2 regions of the Romboutsia ilealis genome follow, and region 2 is predicted to be linked to the other one. Evidence: a T-box and tRNA genes for the amino acid it is inferred to sense, from the RefSeq annotation. Region 2 holds a T-box; the other holds one or more tRNA genes.
The links. A T-box is a leader RNA that pairs with one kind of tRNA and senses whether it is charged. The one in region 2 lies ahead of alaS (alanine--tRNA ligase), so its partner is inferred to be a tRNA-Ala.

Region 1: it encodes a tRNA-Ala, which carries the amino acid that the T-box ahead of alaS (alanine--tRNA ligase) is inferred to sense. The anticodon was not compared.

What each region holds. Positions count from the first base shown of each region.
Region 1 covers NZ_LN555523.1:2,568,604-2,576,963, reverse strand. Annotated here, with positions in the region: gene CRIB_RS12495 (hypothetical protein) at 159-362, opposite strand; partial or broken gene CRIB_RS12855 (IS3 family transposase) at 945-1,187, shown strand; rRNA gene rrf (5S ribosomal RNA) at 1,442-1,558, opposite strand; rRNA gene CRIB_RS12480 (23S ribosomal RNA) at 1,697-4,594, opposite strand; tRNA gene CRIB_RS12475 (tRNA-Ala) at 4,747-4,822, opposite strand; rRNA gene CRIB_RS12470 (16S ribosomal RNA) at 4,935-6,439, opposite strand; gene cwlD (N-acetylmuramoyl-L-alanine amidase CwlD) at 6,707-7,426, opposite strand; gene rpsI (30S ribosomal protein S9) at 7,501-7,893, opposite strand; gene rplM (50S ribosomal protein L13) at 7,921-8,352, opposite strand.
Region 2 covers NZ_LN555523.1:1,817,785-1,826,144, reverse strand. Annotated here, with positions in the region: gene CRIB_RS08575 (RrF2 family transcriptional regulator) at 277-726, shown strand; gene nifS (cysteine desulfurase NifS) at 744-1,928, shown strand; gene nifU (Fe-S cluster assembly scaffold protein NifU) at 1,976-2,431, shown strand; gene mnmA (tRNA 2-thiouridine(34) synthase MnmA) at 2,634-3,710, shown strand; T-box leader at 3,828-4,049, shown strand; gene alaS (alanine--tRNA ligase) at 4,231-6,876, shown strand; gene CRIB_RS08550 (IreB family regulatory phosphoprotein) at 6,901-7,158, shown strand; gene CRIB_RS08545 (hypothetical protein) at 7,169-8,360, shown strand, end outside.

The DNA.
Region 1 (8,360 bases), 750 kb from region 2:
AATTTCTCTCAATTATCTAATTCTTTTTTATGTTAAAAATAAGTTCTCACTTACCATTCTTCCTTATTTGCTAGTATCTATTCCAAAATTTATGCGTAAAAAAGGTATCTAAATTCCTGTTCTAAAATAGCTTGTGTTTAAGTTATGTATAAATACCTTTATTGCTTGATTGTTTTCTGATTTCCTATTTTATATACTTTTTCAAATGCAAAGTGCTGTATTATATTTATTTTATTGTCATTTAAATTGATTTTTTGTCTTACACTTATTCTCTTTTTTACCAAATACACTTTATTTTCACTAAATTTAATCTTATTTTTAGTTCTTCTTCTAATTAAAAAACTATTTATTTTATATATCATTTTTAATCTGTTATTTATATTGTCTATATAAAGCTTTTTAGATGTTTTATATTCTCCCTCATCCAAATTATATTAAAAGAATAGTATACTTTAAAATAGATACTCTATAGTGGATACGAGAAAAAGCGTGTCTATCTATATAGGTTTTTTTTGTATAAAATATTAAATAAAGAGTGATCATAAGATGAGTAAAAAATATTTACATAATTAGAAATACAAGATTTATCTAAAAATAAATATATAAAAACCTAACTTCTAAAGGTATAATCTATACTAATAAATTTAAATTACAGTTTATTGTTGAATATGAAAATATAAAAACTTTAAGAAAAATTTCTGAAAATGAAGGATTTGATCTTGACATAATTAAAATTAAGCACATAGATTTAGCTAGTTTAAGATTAAGAACAGCATATAAGAATAAAGTAGCTTTAGGTTTAGAAGATACTAGAACGTTAAATTCAGGAAGATCACTTAGTAGGGACTTGGCTATTGAAGAAACTCCTGCTAATAAATATGAAGAAATAGAGCATCTTAAAGCAGAACTTGAATTAGTAAAAAAGCTTGAGCTGCAATATAGTATCCATGTATCGTAAAGGAAACTATTTAAATAATACTCCTCAAGAATCATTCTTTGGACATATGAAAAACGAAATTGATTACAAAAACTATAGAACAATAGAAAAACTAAAAATATTAATAGATAATTATATGGATTATTACACTAATGAACGTTATCAGTGGAATCTAAAAAAGTTTACTCCTGTACAATACAGAAATAAGCTTTTAATAACCTTTTTTCTAATATCCTTAACAAAGAGTTAATTTTACTTTCAACCATCATATTGATCTTTCTGATTATTATATATATCTATTGATGCTAACACAACGTAACTTATAATGTCCTTTGGTTATCTTAAAATCCATATTAATATAAAAAGTAACTTTTAAATAATTTATAATTAATATAAAAGCCGCTGATATAAATTATATCAGCGGCATAAACTAAATTTAATTACAATTGTGTTTTAGGATTTATAATATCTTGAATTTATGTCTATAGACAATAAAAAAAGATTACGTGGCTACGTGCTACTCTCCCAGGCGGTCGCCCACCAAGTACCATTGCCGCTAAAGAGCTTAACTTCTGTGTTCGGTATGGGAACAGGTGTATCCTCTTTGCTATAATAACCACATAATCTTTAATTTAGAGTTAATACTCTGAAAACTGCATATCATTTACATATTAATCATTTTATTTTAGCAACCGAAATCTTCCTTATTAATATTTTAATAATGATTTGGTTGGCGATATAAACCTTTAGGTTTATTTCTTGGTCAAGTCCTCGACCTATTAGTATCGATAAGCTAAATACATTACTGCACTTACACCTTCGACCTATCAACCAGGTAGTCTTTCTGGGGTCTTACCCTTACGGTGGGAAATCTTATCTTGAAGTTGGCTTCGCGCTTAGATGCTTTCAGCGCTTATCCATTCCGTACATAGCTACCCAGCCATGCCCTTGGCAGAACAACTGGTACACCAGAGGTACGTCCATCCCGGTCCTCTCGTACTAAGGACAGGTCTTCTCAAATTTCCTACGCCTGCGACGGATAGGGACCGAACTGTCTCACGACGTTCTGAACCCAGCTCGCGTACCACTTTAATGGGCGAACAGCCCAACCCTTGGGACCTACTACAGCCCCAGGATGTGATGAGCCGACATCGAGGTGCCAAACCTCCCCGTCGATGTGGACTCTTGGGGGAGATAAGCCTGTTATCCCCAGGGTAGCTTTTATCCGTTGAGCGATGGCCCTTCCATGCGGTACCACCGGATCACTAAGTCCGACTTTCGTCCTTGCTCGACCTGTATGTCTTGCAATCAAGCTTCCTTTTGCCTTTACACTCTTCGCACGATTTCCGACCGTGCTGAGGAAACCTTTGAGCGCCTCCGTTACTTTTTAGGAGGCGACCGCCCCAGTCAAACTGCCCACCTGACGGTGTTCCAAGACCTGATTCAAGGCCTATGGTTAGGATCCCAGTACTACAAGGGTGGTATCCCAAGGTTGACTCCACACAGACTGGCGTCCATGCTTCTTAGTCTCCCACCTATCCTGTACATGTAGTACCAAGACCCAACGTCAAGCTACAGTAAAGCTCCATGGGGTCTTTCCGTCCTGTCGCAGGTACCCGGCATCTTCACCGGGATTACAATTTCACCGAGTCTATTGTTGAGACAGTGCCCAAATCGTTACGCCTTTCGTGCGGGTCGGAACTTACCCGACAAGGAATTTCGCTACCTTAGGACCGTTATAGTTACGGCCGCCGTTTACTGGGGCTTAAGTTCACTGCTTCGATTGCTCTAACAGATCCCCTTAACCTTCCAGCACCGGGCAGGCGTCAGCTCCTATACATCGTCTTGCGACTTAGCAGAAACCTGTGTTTTTGGTAAACAGTCGCTTGGGCCTATTCTCTGCGGCCTGTCATAGACAGGCACCCCTTCTCCCTAAGTTACGGGGTCATTTTGCCGAGTTCCTTAACAATAGTTCTCTCGCTGGCCTTAGGATACTCTCCTCACCCACCTGTGTCGGTTTACGGTACGGGCGCCTTTAAACTCGATAGAAGCTTTTCTTGACAGTGTGAAATCAGCTACTTCGCCCCGAAGGGCTTCCCCATCACATCCTAGCATTGTCTAAACGGATTTGCCTATTTAGACTGCCTCAATGCTTAGCCGTACATAACCAACAGTACGGTTAGCTTATCCTACTGTGTCACTCCATCTCTCAAACGCTTATTGGCGGTACAGGAATATCAACCTGTTGTCCATCACCTACGCCTTTCGGCCTCGGCTTAGGTCCCGACTAACCCAGGGCGGACGAACCTTCCCCTGGAAACCTTGGGTTTACGGCCCGTGGGATTCTCACCCACGTCTCGCTACTCATGCCAACATTCTCACTCGTATACTGTCCACATGTCCTTACGGTCATGCTTCAGCCTGCATACGAAGCTCCCCTACCCATCATAATTGATGCCGTAGCTTCGGTAGTACGTTTTAGCCCCGGAAATTTTCGGCGCAGGATCACTCGACCAGTGAGCTATTACGCACTCTTTAAATGAGTGGCTGCTTCTAAGCCAACATCCTGGTTGTCTGTGCAATCCCACATCCTTTACCACTTAACGTACATTTAGGGACCTTAGCTGACGATCTGGGCTGTTGCCCTTTTGACTATGAATCTTATCACCCACAGTCTGACTCCCAAGTAAAAGAAAACGGCATTCGGAGTTTGATAGTCTTCGGTAAGTGCAATACCCCCTAGGACATTCAGTGCTCTACCTCCGTTTCTCTACGCTTGAGGCTAGCCCTAAAGCTATTTCGGGGAGAACCAGCTATCTCCGGGCTCGATTGGAATTTCACCGCTATCCACAAGTCATCCCCGAGCTTTTCAACGCTCGTGGGTTCGGTCCTCCACGAAATTTTACTTTCGCTTCAACCTGCTCATGGATAGGTCGCCCGGTTTCGGGTCTACGCCAAGTAACTTGATCGCCCATTTAAGACTCGCTTTCGCTACGGCTCCACACCTTAAGTGCTTAACCTTGCTACTTAACGTAACTCGTTGGCCCGTTCTACAAAAAGTACGCGGTCACACAAGTAATGTGCTCCCACAGCTTGTAAGTGCAGGGTTTCAGGTTCTATTTCACTCCCCTCCCGGGGTTCTTTTCACCTTTCCCTCACGGTACTATGCGCTATCGGTCACTAGGTAGTATTTAGGCTTGGAGGATGGTCCCTCCTGCTTCCCACAGGGTTTCACGTGTCCCGTGGTACTCTGGATCATACTAGTAGCTTTCTCGTTTCAACTACAGGGCTATTACCTTCTATGGCGGAGCTTTCCAACTCTCTTCATTTACGATATTGCATCCATGTTGTATGTCCGCAACCCCAACGAAGTAAACTTCATTGGTTTGGCCTGTTCCGCTTTCGCTCGCCGCTACTTACAGAATCGAATTTCTTTCTCTTCCTCCGGGTACTTAGATGTTTCAGTTCCCCGGGTTCCCCTCGCTAAGCTATGTATTCACTTAACGATACTTAGACATTACTCTAAGTGAGTTTCCTCATTCGGAAATCTTCGGATCAAAGTTTACGTGCAACTCCCCGAAGCTTATCGCAGCTTATCACGTCCTTCATCGGCTCCTAGTGCCAAGGCATCCGCCCTGCACCCTTAATAACTTGACCAGTTATTAAAAAGTTATCGCTACTGAACAAACTTCGTATTCACTCAGTTTATTCCAGTGCTTAAAAGTGTAATTTTAAAGACTTTTCTTGTCTATATATGTTTAAAATGATGTCATATCACTAAATGTTATGCAGTTTTCAAAGTACAAACATGGTGGAGATGAGGAGGATCGAACTCCTGACCCCTTGCGTGCAAGGCAAGTGCTCTCCCAGCTGAGCTACACCCCCGTATTTATTTTTACAACGATATATATTTTATAGTATATGTCGAAGATTGTCAATAGAGTTTTTAATTTTTATTAAGAACCCTCAAAATTAAACAGTAGGTAATTCTCCTTAGAAAGGAGGTGATCCAGCCGCACCTTCCGATACGGCTACCTTGTTACGACTTCACCCCAGTTATTGATTTCACCTTCGACACTCGCTTCCCAAATGGGTTAGCTAAGTGGCTTCGGGCGCCCCCAACTTCCGTGGTGTGACGGGCGGTGTGTACAAGACCCGGGAACGCATTCACCGCAGCATTCTGATCTGCGATTACTAGTAACTCCAGCTTCATGTAGGCGAGTTTCAGCCTACAATCCGAACTGAGAATGGCTTTAAGGGATTAGCTCCGCCTCACGACTTGGCTGCCCTCTGTACCACCCATTGTAGCACGTGTGTAGCCCTAAGCATAAGGGGCATGATGATTTGACGTCATCCCCACCTTCCTCCAGGTTATCCCTGGCAGTCCCTCTAGAGTGCCCAACTTAATGCTGGCAACTAAAGGCAAGGGTTGCGCTCGTTGCGGGACTTAACCCAACATCTCACGACACGAGCTGACGACAACCATGCACCACCTGTCACTTCTGTCCCCGAAGGGAAAGATGCGATTAGGCATCGGTCAAAAGGATGTCAAGCTTAGGTAAGGTTCTTCGCGTTGCTTCGAATTAAACCACATGCTCCGCTACTTGTGCGGGTCCCCGTCAATTCCTTTGAGTTTCACTCTTGCGAGCGTACTTCCCAGGCGGAGTACTTAATGCGTTAGCTGCGCCACCGAAGGGGGTAACCTCCGACAGCTAGTACTCATCGTTTACGGCGTGGACTACCAGGGTATCTAATCCTGTTTGCTCCCCACGCTTTCGTGCCTCAGTGTCAGTTACAGTCCAGAGAGCCGCCTTCGCAACTGGTGTTCCTCCTAATATCTACGCATTTCACCGCTACACTAGGAATTCCACTCTCCTCTCCTGCACTCAAGTTTCCCAGTTTCAAAGGCTTACTACGGTTGAGCCGTAGCCTTTCACCTCTGACTTAAGAAACCACCTACGCACCCTTTACGCCCAGTAATTCCGGATAACGCTAGCCCCCTACGTATTACCGCGGCTGCTGGCACGTAGTTAGCCGGGGCTTCCTCCTCAAGTACCGTCATTATCTTCCTTGAGGACAGAGCTTTACGACCCGAAGGCCTTCATCGCTCACGCGGCGTTGCTGCATCAGGCTTTCGCCCATTGTGCAATATTCCCCACTGCTGCCTCCCGTAGGAGTTTGGACCGTGTCTCAGTTCCAATGTGGCCGATCACCCTCTCAGGTCGGCTACTGATCGTCGCCTTGGTAAGCCGTTACCTTACCAACTAGCTAATCAGACGCGGGTCCATCCTGTACCGCAAAAGCTTTGATACTTCTACCATGCGATAAAAGTATTTTATCTCGTATTAGCATACCTTTCGGTATGTTATCCGTGTGTACAGGGCAGGTTACCCACGCGTTACTCACCCGTCCGCCGCTATTTACCGAAGTAAATCGCTCGACTTGCATGTGTTAGGCACGCCGCCAGCGTTCATCCTGAGCCAGGATCAAACTCTCAAATAAAAGTTGTTACCTGCTCAGACTAATCATTTTCTGAATATCTGGCTTGGTTTGTTTAGTTTCAATTCTATAAATTAACCTACTGTTTAATTTTCAACGTTCTTTTTTTATTTTGCCCTTTTCTTAAGGACAAGTATAACTATACCATCTTATTTTTATACCGTCAATACTTTTTTTAATTTTTTTCTTATTTTATTATAAAAAAATAAATTAAGCTATATCTAACTCTACTAGACATAGCTTATTATATCACAATTATGTTTTTTTATACTACTTTGTAGTGAAATAATTTTGAATTCCTGCATATATAGCCCATGCGATTTTTTCTTGATATTTTTCATCAGTCAACAACTTAGCTTCTTTATCATTAGATAAAAATCCACACTCTATTAATACTGATGGTATATCATTATCTTTTAATAAGTATAAATCGTCTCTTGGCTTAACTTCTCTATTATTTGTTTTATCCACTACTCTCTTAAGCTCTTGCTGTATGTATTTAGATAACTTTATAGAATCCTCTTTGCCTTCAGGATAAAAAGTTTGAGCGCCATAGTATTTAGATGCACCTTCACCTGCTAAAGCATTCATATGTATAGATATAAACATATCCGCATTAGATTCTTCTATTATTACCTTTCTATTTTTTAAATTTTCATTATATTTTTGCCTTGTAGTCTTTTTACCATCTTCTACATATAAACTACTATCATCTTCTCTGGTAAGTATAACATGTGCACCACTAGATTCTAATAATTCTCTAATCTTATGTGTAATAGCTAAATTAATATCTTTTTCCAATATAGTTTTGTCATCATTTAGAGTACCCGAATCTATTCCCCCATGGCCTGCATCTAATATTATCACTTTATTAGTAACTGGCATGTACTTCATTACGTCCTCAGAGTTTTCTTTTATTTCATATATAGAGGCTGTCATCAAAATTAAAGCTACCATCACAAAGATTACGTGTTTTATGTACTTTTTCAAATTATCACCCTGTACATTTATATTAAAAAAGACCTTGAAATATTCCAAGGTCTTTTGAAAAATACAGTATAAAATTATCTCTTTGAGAATTGTGGAGCTCTTCTTGCTGCCTTTAATCCGTATTTCTTTCTTTCTTTCATTCTAGCATCTCTAGTTAAGAATCCTTCTTTCTTTAAAGCTCCTCTTAACTCTTCATCAGCTTTTAATAAAGCTCTAGATATACCATGTCTTATAGCACCAGCTTGTCCAGTGAATCCTCCACCTTCAACTTTTACTATAACATCGTATTTGTTTTCATTGTTAGTTAAAACTAATGGTTGTTTAACATCTCTTATTAATGTTTCGTAGTTGAAGTATTCTTCAACTGCTCTTCCATTTACTATTATATTTCCTTCACCTGCAACTAATCTAACTCTAGCAACAGAATGCTTTCTTCTTCCAGTTCCGTAATATTGAACGTTAGCCATGATAACTCCTCCTTTCACCCTTAATTATTATTTGAAGTTTAGAACTTCTGGATTTTGAGCTGCATGATCATGATTTGGTCCAGCAAATACTCTTAATCTAGTCATCATTCTACTTCTTAATTTATTCTTGCATAACATACCGCTTACTGCATGAGAAACTACTTCCTCAGGCTTCTTAGCCATCATTTCTCTGTAAGTTATTTCTTTTAATCCACCTACATAACCAGTGTGGTATCTGTACATTTTTTGATCTAATTTCTTTCCTGTTAAAACTACTTTCTCAGCGTTTACAACAACAACGAAGTCCCCTCCGTCAACGTGTGGAGTGAAAGTAACTTTGTGCTTTCCTCTTAATACTGTCGCTATTTCAGTTGCTAAACGACCTAATGTTTTTCCTTCAGCGTCAACGATGTACCATTTTCTTTGTACATCAGCTGGCTTAGCTATATAACTTTTCATAGTTGTCC
Region 2 (8,360 bases):
TAGAAACTTTTGTATTTATTAATTAAATGAAGGGAATACTTATACATGTTTATAAATAGATTCATTAAATTTACAATGTGGTTAATATAAAATAATAGAAAATATAAAAATTAAGATTAAAAATCATCTAATATGGTATATATATAATATATTAAATTCCTAGTAAAGACCTATGAATTCAATCTTGACAAATTTACTAGGGTATAATAAAATTATGTTGAAGATAATACCTAGTAAAATAGTACGGATTATAATTCGGTGTAAAGGGTGATGAATATGAAATTATCCACAAAGGGTAGATATGGACTTAAAGCGATGTTTCAATTATCATTAAATCAGGGTAATAGTCCTATCCCCCTAAAAAATATAGCTAGTAAGCAAAATATATCAGAACAATATTTAGAACAAATATTTTCATCTCTAAAAAAATCTGGTTTAGTTACAAGTGTTAGAGGATCTCAAGGCGGATATTTATTATCGAAAGAACCTAAAGATATAACGGTAGGTGATATATTAGTAGTACTTGAAGGGCCTGTTTCGCTATCAGATTGTGTGCTAGATGAAGATATATGTGAAAATTCTGGTAAATGCGTAACAAAAGTTGTATGGGAAAAAATGAAAAAGGGTATAGAAGATGTAATAAATTCTATAACTCTTCAAGATATGATAGATGATCATAATAAAAATATATTAGATAATGATATAACAAATTTAATTATAAAATAGATAGGGAGACGAAGAAAATGGAAAAAAGAAGATTATATATGGATTATTCTGCGACAACTCCTGTGAAAAAAGAAGTTCTAGATGAAATGATGCCATATTTTACAGAAAACTTTGGAAACGCATCTAGTTTTCATACATTCGGAAGAGAAGCAAAAACTGCTTTAGATAAAGCTAGAGGGCAAGTAGCTAATCTTATAAATGCAAAGCCTAATGAAATATACTTTACAGCTGGTGGAACAGAAAGTGATAACTGGGCGATAGAAGGTGTTGCTTTTGCGCATAGAAGTAAAGGAAATCATATAATAACATCTAAAATAGAGCATCATGGAGTGCTTCATATATGTGAATATTTAGAAAAACATCATGGATTTGAAGTAACTTATTTAGATGTTGATGCTGAAGGTAGAGTTAAATTAGATGAACTTGAAAAAGCAATAAAAGATACTACTATACTGATAAGTATAATGTTTGCAAATAACGAAATAGGAACAATACAACCAATAAAAGAAATTGGTGAAATAGCTAAAAAGCACAATGTATTATTCCATACGGATGCTGTTCAAGCAGCAGGTAATGTGCCAATAGATGTTAAAGAATTAAATGTAGATTTAATGAGTATGTCTTCACATAAGATATATGGTCCTAAAGGAATAGGTGCTTTATATATAAAAACTGGTACAAAACTTCATTCTTTCGTTCATGGTGGAGCGCAAGAAAGAAGAAGAAGAGCTGGTACTGAGAATATGCCATCTATAGTTGGATATGGAAAAGCAGCAGAACTTGCTAAAACTAATATGGATGAGCATATTGAGAGACTTACATCTTTAAGAACTAAATTAATAGATGGAATACTTGAAAAGATACCTTACACAAGAGTAAATGGTAGCTTAGAAGATAGATTACCAGGAAATGTTAACTTCTCATTTGAATTTATAGAAGGGGAAGGAATATTATTGATGTTAGATATGTTAGGTATTGCTGCATCAAGTGGATCAGCTTGTACATCAGGATCACTTGATCCATCACATGTTTTAATGGCTATAGGATTACCTCATGAGATAGCACATGGGTCATTAAGACTTTCAATAGGTGATTTTACAACAGAAGATGATATAGACTATATAATAGAAAAATTACCAGCAGTTATAGAGAGATTAAGAATGATGTCTCCTTTATATGATGCTGTAATAAAACAAAAATAATAGCACGGAGCTAATAATATAATTAAGGAATTAAGGAGGATAAGAATATGCAATACAGTGATAAAGTAATGGAACATTTCATGAATCCAAAAAATGTTGGAGAAATAGAAAATGCAAGTGGTATAGGTGAAGTTGGAAACGCTAAGTGTGGAGATATAATGAGAATATATCTTGATATAGATCCAGAAACTCAAGTTATAAATGATGTTAAATTTAAAACTTTTGGATGTGGATCTGCTATAGCAAGTTCATCAATGGCTACTGAAATGGTAAAAGGGAAAACTATACATGAAGCATTAGCTGTAACTAACAAAGCAGTTGCAGAAGCTTTAGATGGTTTACCACCAGTAAAAATGCACTGTTCAGTTTTAGCTGAGCAAGCGATAAAAGCGGCTTTAATAGATTACTCTAAAAAGAATAATATACACATACCAGAATTAGATGGCGTTGTTATAGATGATGATCATGATCATCATCATGATATAGAAGAAGAGGAAATGTAATTTTAAAAACTGAAATTTAATAAATAGTATATAAATATCCCTTTTAGGTAACTGCTTAAGAGGGATATATTAATTTAAAAGATATGATAATTTTTAAATTAATATATAGATGTTAGACATAAATAAGTTTAGTCTTTAAAAAATAAGATAAAATATATATAATAAAAAAGATATAAGCAAATTCCAAAGAGAAGGTGACGAAATGAAAAAAAGAGTAATGATCGGTATGAGTGGTGGAGTAGATAGTTCTGTTGCAGCATATCTTTTAAAAGAGCAAGGATATGATGTAATAGGGGTTACTATGAAGCTATGGCAAGATGATGATGATGAACTTATAGAGAACGAAGGTGGATGTTGTTCATTAGCTGCTGTTGAAGATGCAAGAAGAGTTGCAGATAGAATAGGTATACCTTTTTATGTATTAAATTTTAGTGATGTATTTAAACAAAAAGTAATAGAGCCATTTATAGATGAGTATTTAAATGGTAGAACTCCAAATCCTTGTATAGCTTGCAATAAGCATATAAAATTTGATGACTTCTTTAACAAAGCTCGCCAAATAGGATGTGATTATGTAGCTACAGGGCATTATGCTAAAATAGAAAAGGATGAAAAAACAGGAAGGTACCTGCTTAAAAAGTCTGTTACAGATAAGAAAGATCAAACTTATGCGCTATATAATTTAACTCAAGAACAGTTAGAACATACATTACTTCCTATAGGTGACTATGAAAAGGAAAGGGTAAGAGAAATAGCAAAAGAAATAGGAATAGATGTGCATAATAAGCCAGATAGTCAAGAAATATGCTTTGTAAAAGATAATGATTATGCTGGATACGTTAAAAAACATTCTAAAAAAAGAATTGAAGAAGGCTATTTTGTAGATACTAAAGGTAATGTTTTAGGAAAACATAAAGGTATAGTAAACTATACTATAGGTCAAAGAAAAGGCTTAGGTATAGCTTTTGGAAAACCTATGTTTGTTGTTGATATAAATGCTAAGAAAAACACTGTAGTATTAGGAGATAATGAGGATTTATTTAATAAAGTTGTTATAGCAAAAGATGTTAATCTTATAGCATTTGATGAAATAACAGAACCGGTTAGAGTAGAAGCTAAAATAAGATATTCGGCTAAGCCATCTCCAGCTACATTATACAAATTAGATGATAATAAGATAAAACTAGTATTTGATGAACCTCAAAGGGCGATAACTAAAGGTCAATCTGTTGTAATGTATAATGGAGATGTTGTGGTTGGTGGAGGAATAATCTGCTAATAAAATTAAAAATCAATATAATTTATACTATTGATTAATTACACAAAATTTAGTAATATAACATATATAGTTAAAATATAATTTAAAGTTTATATTATAAGTATAAAATTAAATTTATTAAATACAGAGATAAGAAATAGTAAACTATTTGATGTCTTACAGAGAGAGGGGATTGGTGGAAGCCCCTTAGAATAGAATAGTTGAAGCAGTCTTTGAGTATCAATTCTGAAGTAATAGTATGGATTGACGGTAGTTCCGTTATAGCTAAGGTTTTCCGAAGATGTCATAATTTATTGTGATAATTAGGGTGGTACCGCGAATATAATCCTCGCCCCTATAAGTTTTTATAGGCGCGGGTTTTTTTATTATACAGAATTTATTTATAAATTCCAATTGCTAAATTTTAATAATGAGCCTTATGTATTTTATTATACAAATGGTTTAATTTACTGAATAGTTAAAGTAAAAGTAAATTTAGAATTAAAAACAAAAGATATATATAAACAGGAGGAAATTTAAGATGCAACAAATGGGATTAAATGAAATTAGAAGTAAATTTTTAAAATTCTTTGAATCTAAGGATCACTACTTAAAAGAAAGTGCTTCTTTAGTACCACACAATGATAAAAGTTTATTACTTATAAACTCAGGTATGGCTCCGCTTAAAAATTACTTTGCAGGTGTAGAAGTTCCACCAAGCGTTAGAATGACGACTTGCCAAAAGTGTATAAGAACAGGAGATATAGAAAATGTAGGAAAGACTGCTAGACATGGTACTTTCTTTGAAATGTTAGGTAACTTTTCATTTGGAGACTACTTCAAAGAGCAGTCTATAACTTGGGGATGGGAGTTTGTTACACAACACTTAAATATACCTCAAGAAAAAGTATGGGTAACTGTATATGAAGAAGATGATGAAGCTTTTGAAATATGGGAAAATCAAATAAAGATACCAAAAGAGAGAATAGTTAGACTTGGAAAAGATGATAACTTTTGGGAGATAGGTATAGGGCCTTGTGGACCATGTTCAGAATTATACTTCGATAGAGGAGAAGAATATGGATGTGATAATCCAGACTGTAAACCAGGATGTGACTGTGATAGATATTTAGAATTCTGGAACCATGTATTTACTCAATTTGATAGAGATGAAGAAGGTAACTACGGACAATTAGAACATAAAAATATAGATACAGGAATGGGTCTAGAAAGAATGGCTTGTATAATGCAAGGTGTTGATACAATATTTGACGTAGATACTATAAAGCATATATTAAATACTGTTGAAAATATGGCTGGTGTTAAATACGGAAAAGGTGGAAAAACTGACGTATCAATAAGAATAATAACTGACCATATAAGAGCTGTAAGTTTCTTAGTTGCAGATGGAGTATTACCATCAAATGAAGGTAGAGGATATGTTCTTAGAAGATTATTAAGAAGAGCAGCACGTCATGGTAAATTATTAGGAATAAAAGAAAACTTCTTATATAAATTAGTTGATGAAGTTATAAAAGTAAGTGGAGAAGCTTATCCAGAATTAGTAGAAAAAGAAAACTATATCAAAAAAGTTATAAGAATAGAAGAAGAAAAGTTCAATGAAACTATAGAGCAAGGTATGGAAATATTAGCTTCTTATATAGCACAGTTAAAGAAAAATGGAGAAACTACTTTAAGTGGAGAAAATGCATTTAAATTATATGACACTTATGGATTCCCAGTAGACTTAACAAAAGAAATATTAGAGGAAGAGCATTTATCAATAGATGAAGAAGCTTTCAACGAAGAAATGAATAAACAAAGAGAAAGAGCTAGAAGCGCTAGAGGAAATATGGATGGAGAAAGTTGGAAAGAAGATCCATTATCAAAACTAGACTCTTCAGTAGCAAGTACTTTTGAAGGATATAATGAGTTAGAAAATTCAGGAATAATAAAAGCTATAGTTAAAGATAATGAAATAGTAGAGTCAGCTGTAGCTGGAGATAAAGTTGTTGTCGTATTAGATCAAACTACATTCTACCCAGAAGGTGGGGGACAAGCTGGGGATGCTGGACTTTTAGTAAATAAAAATGAAGATATAGTAGTTGAAGTAATAGATACTAAAAAAGGTGCTAACAATACTATTAAGCATATAGGATTAGTAAAAAGTGGTATGATAAATACTGGAGAAAAATTATCTACAATAGTAGATAAAGAAATAAGAATGGCATCTGCTAGAAACCACAGTGCTACGCACTTACTTCATAAAGCATTAAAAGAAGTTTTAGGAGATCACGTTAACCAAGCAGGATCACTTGTTACTTCAGAAAGATTAAGATTTGACGTAACTCATTTTGAAGCTATAACTAAGGAAGAATTAAAAGTTATAGAAGAAAAAGTGAATAATGTAATACTTGAATCTTTAAATATAACTTGTGAAAATATGAGTATAAATGATGCAAAAAATAAAGGAGCGATGGCTTTATTCGGTGAAAAATATGGTGATGAAGTAAGAGTTGTTTCTATGGGAGACTATTCAATAGAACTTTGTGGAGGTACTCACTTAACTAATACTTCTCAAATAGGTATGTTTAAAATATTATCTGAAGGTGGAGTAGCTGCAGGTGTTAGAAGAATAGAAGCTATAACAGGTAGAGCAGTTTATAATTACTTAAAAGAAAAAGAAGAAGTAATATCTAATGTATGTTCAAACTTAAAAACTAAAGAAGATAGTTTATCTCAAAAAGTAACTTCTCTAATAGAAGAAAATAAATCATTATCAAAAGAATTACATGATATGAAAACTAAGATGAGCTTACAAGCAATAGACTCAGTACTTGATTCTAAAGTAGATGTAAATGGAGTTAATCTAATAACTACTAAATTTGAAGGTATGGATATGAATACTTTAAAAGAAGTTGCAGATAACTTAAGAGATAAATTAGTAAGCGGTGTTGTGGTACTTGCTAATATAGTTGATGATAAGCTAAATCTTGTTGTTACATCAACTAAAGATGCAGTAGATAAAGGTGTTCACTGTGGAAATATAGTTAAAGCTATAGCACAAGTTGCTGGCGGAAAAGGTGGAGGAAGACCTAATATGGCTCAAGCTGGTGCGCCAGATGTTTCTAAGGTTGATGAAGCTTTAAATCATGCAAGTGAAGTTTTAAAATCACAAGTTAAGTAACTCATATTTTAAGGGGGGTTAAAAATGAATAAAGATTTAGACTACACTATGAAATTTGAAGGAATATCAGAAGATAAAATGAGTGTTTCACAAGCACTAGATTTTGTAAATGAGGCACTATTAGAAAAAGGATATAACCCGATAAATCAAATTATAGGATATCTTCTTTCAGGAGACTCTAGTTATATAACTGGGTACAAAAATGCAAGAACTATAATTAAAAAGTTTGAAAGAGATGAAATACTTGAAGAAGTAATCCAATATTATTTAAATAGAAAGTAGGTTAAAACTTATGAAAAGGAAACTCGTATCAATGCTACTTGTAGTGATGGTACTTATAGTTTCTATTCCTAAATATAGCTTTGCTGCTGAAAGTGGCAAAGTTATATTTATAAATATGAATAGAACTACTCTAGAATCAATGCAAGATATACATAGTTTGAAGACTGAGCTAGAAAAAAGAGGATATATGGGTTTAATGAACATAAGAGGTGACCAAGGTACAGATGATAATCGGTCACTGGCAAGTATGGGTGCTGGAGGAAGAGTAAACTTAGCATCTGACTCATATATAAATTTTAAAGAAGCGACGAAAGAAAATACAATTATATACAAGGCAGTAACAGGACAAAGTTCAAAAAAAATAAATGATTTAGCAATAAATCAATCATTAAATGAAAATGAAGCAAAGGGACAATATGGATCTACATTAGGTTCACTTGGACAAACTTTATCAGATAATAATTTTAAGGTTGCAGTTTTAGGAAATAGCGATACTGTAGAAAATGATGAAGTAAAAGAAAATAGAAATATATGTTTAATAGCTATGGATAACTACGGTAGAGTTGAAGATGGAAATATTGATGATATCAATATAGAAGATGATACAATGCCATTTGGAATAAGAACTGATTACGATAAACTAACTAAAGAAACTAAGGCATTATATGAAAATAATGATGCTTTATTTGTGGATTTAGGAGATACATATAGATTAGACCAATATAAAGGTTATTTAAATGAAAAAACTTATTCTAAAATGAAGAAAACTATATATAACAATATAAGTCAATATTTAAAATCAGTATTTGATATGGTAGGAGAAAATGATGTTGTTTATATAGCAAGTTCTTTTCCGAGTAAATTAGCTTATAAAAACAAAGAAAGATTATCTCCAATTGTAAAATTTAAAGGAAATAAAAAAGGATTATTATCTTCATCTACAACAAGAAGAGATGGTATAGTAGCTAATATAGACGTAGGTGTAGATATACTTAATGAATTTGGATTAAAAAATGAAGCTATGGTAGGTAGAGCATATAGTTTAATACAACAAGATGATAATTTAGACTTCTTATCACATGAATTAGAAAAAATGGCAACAGTGTCTAGTATAAGAGCAAATGTTGTAAACACTTTTGTAGGAGTTGTATCTGTATCTTGGGTTATAGGTATGGTAGCTATATTATTTAGAAATCGTATAC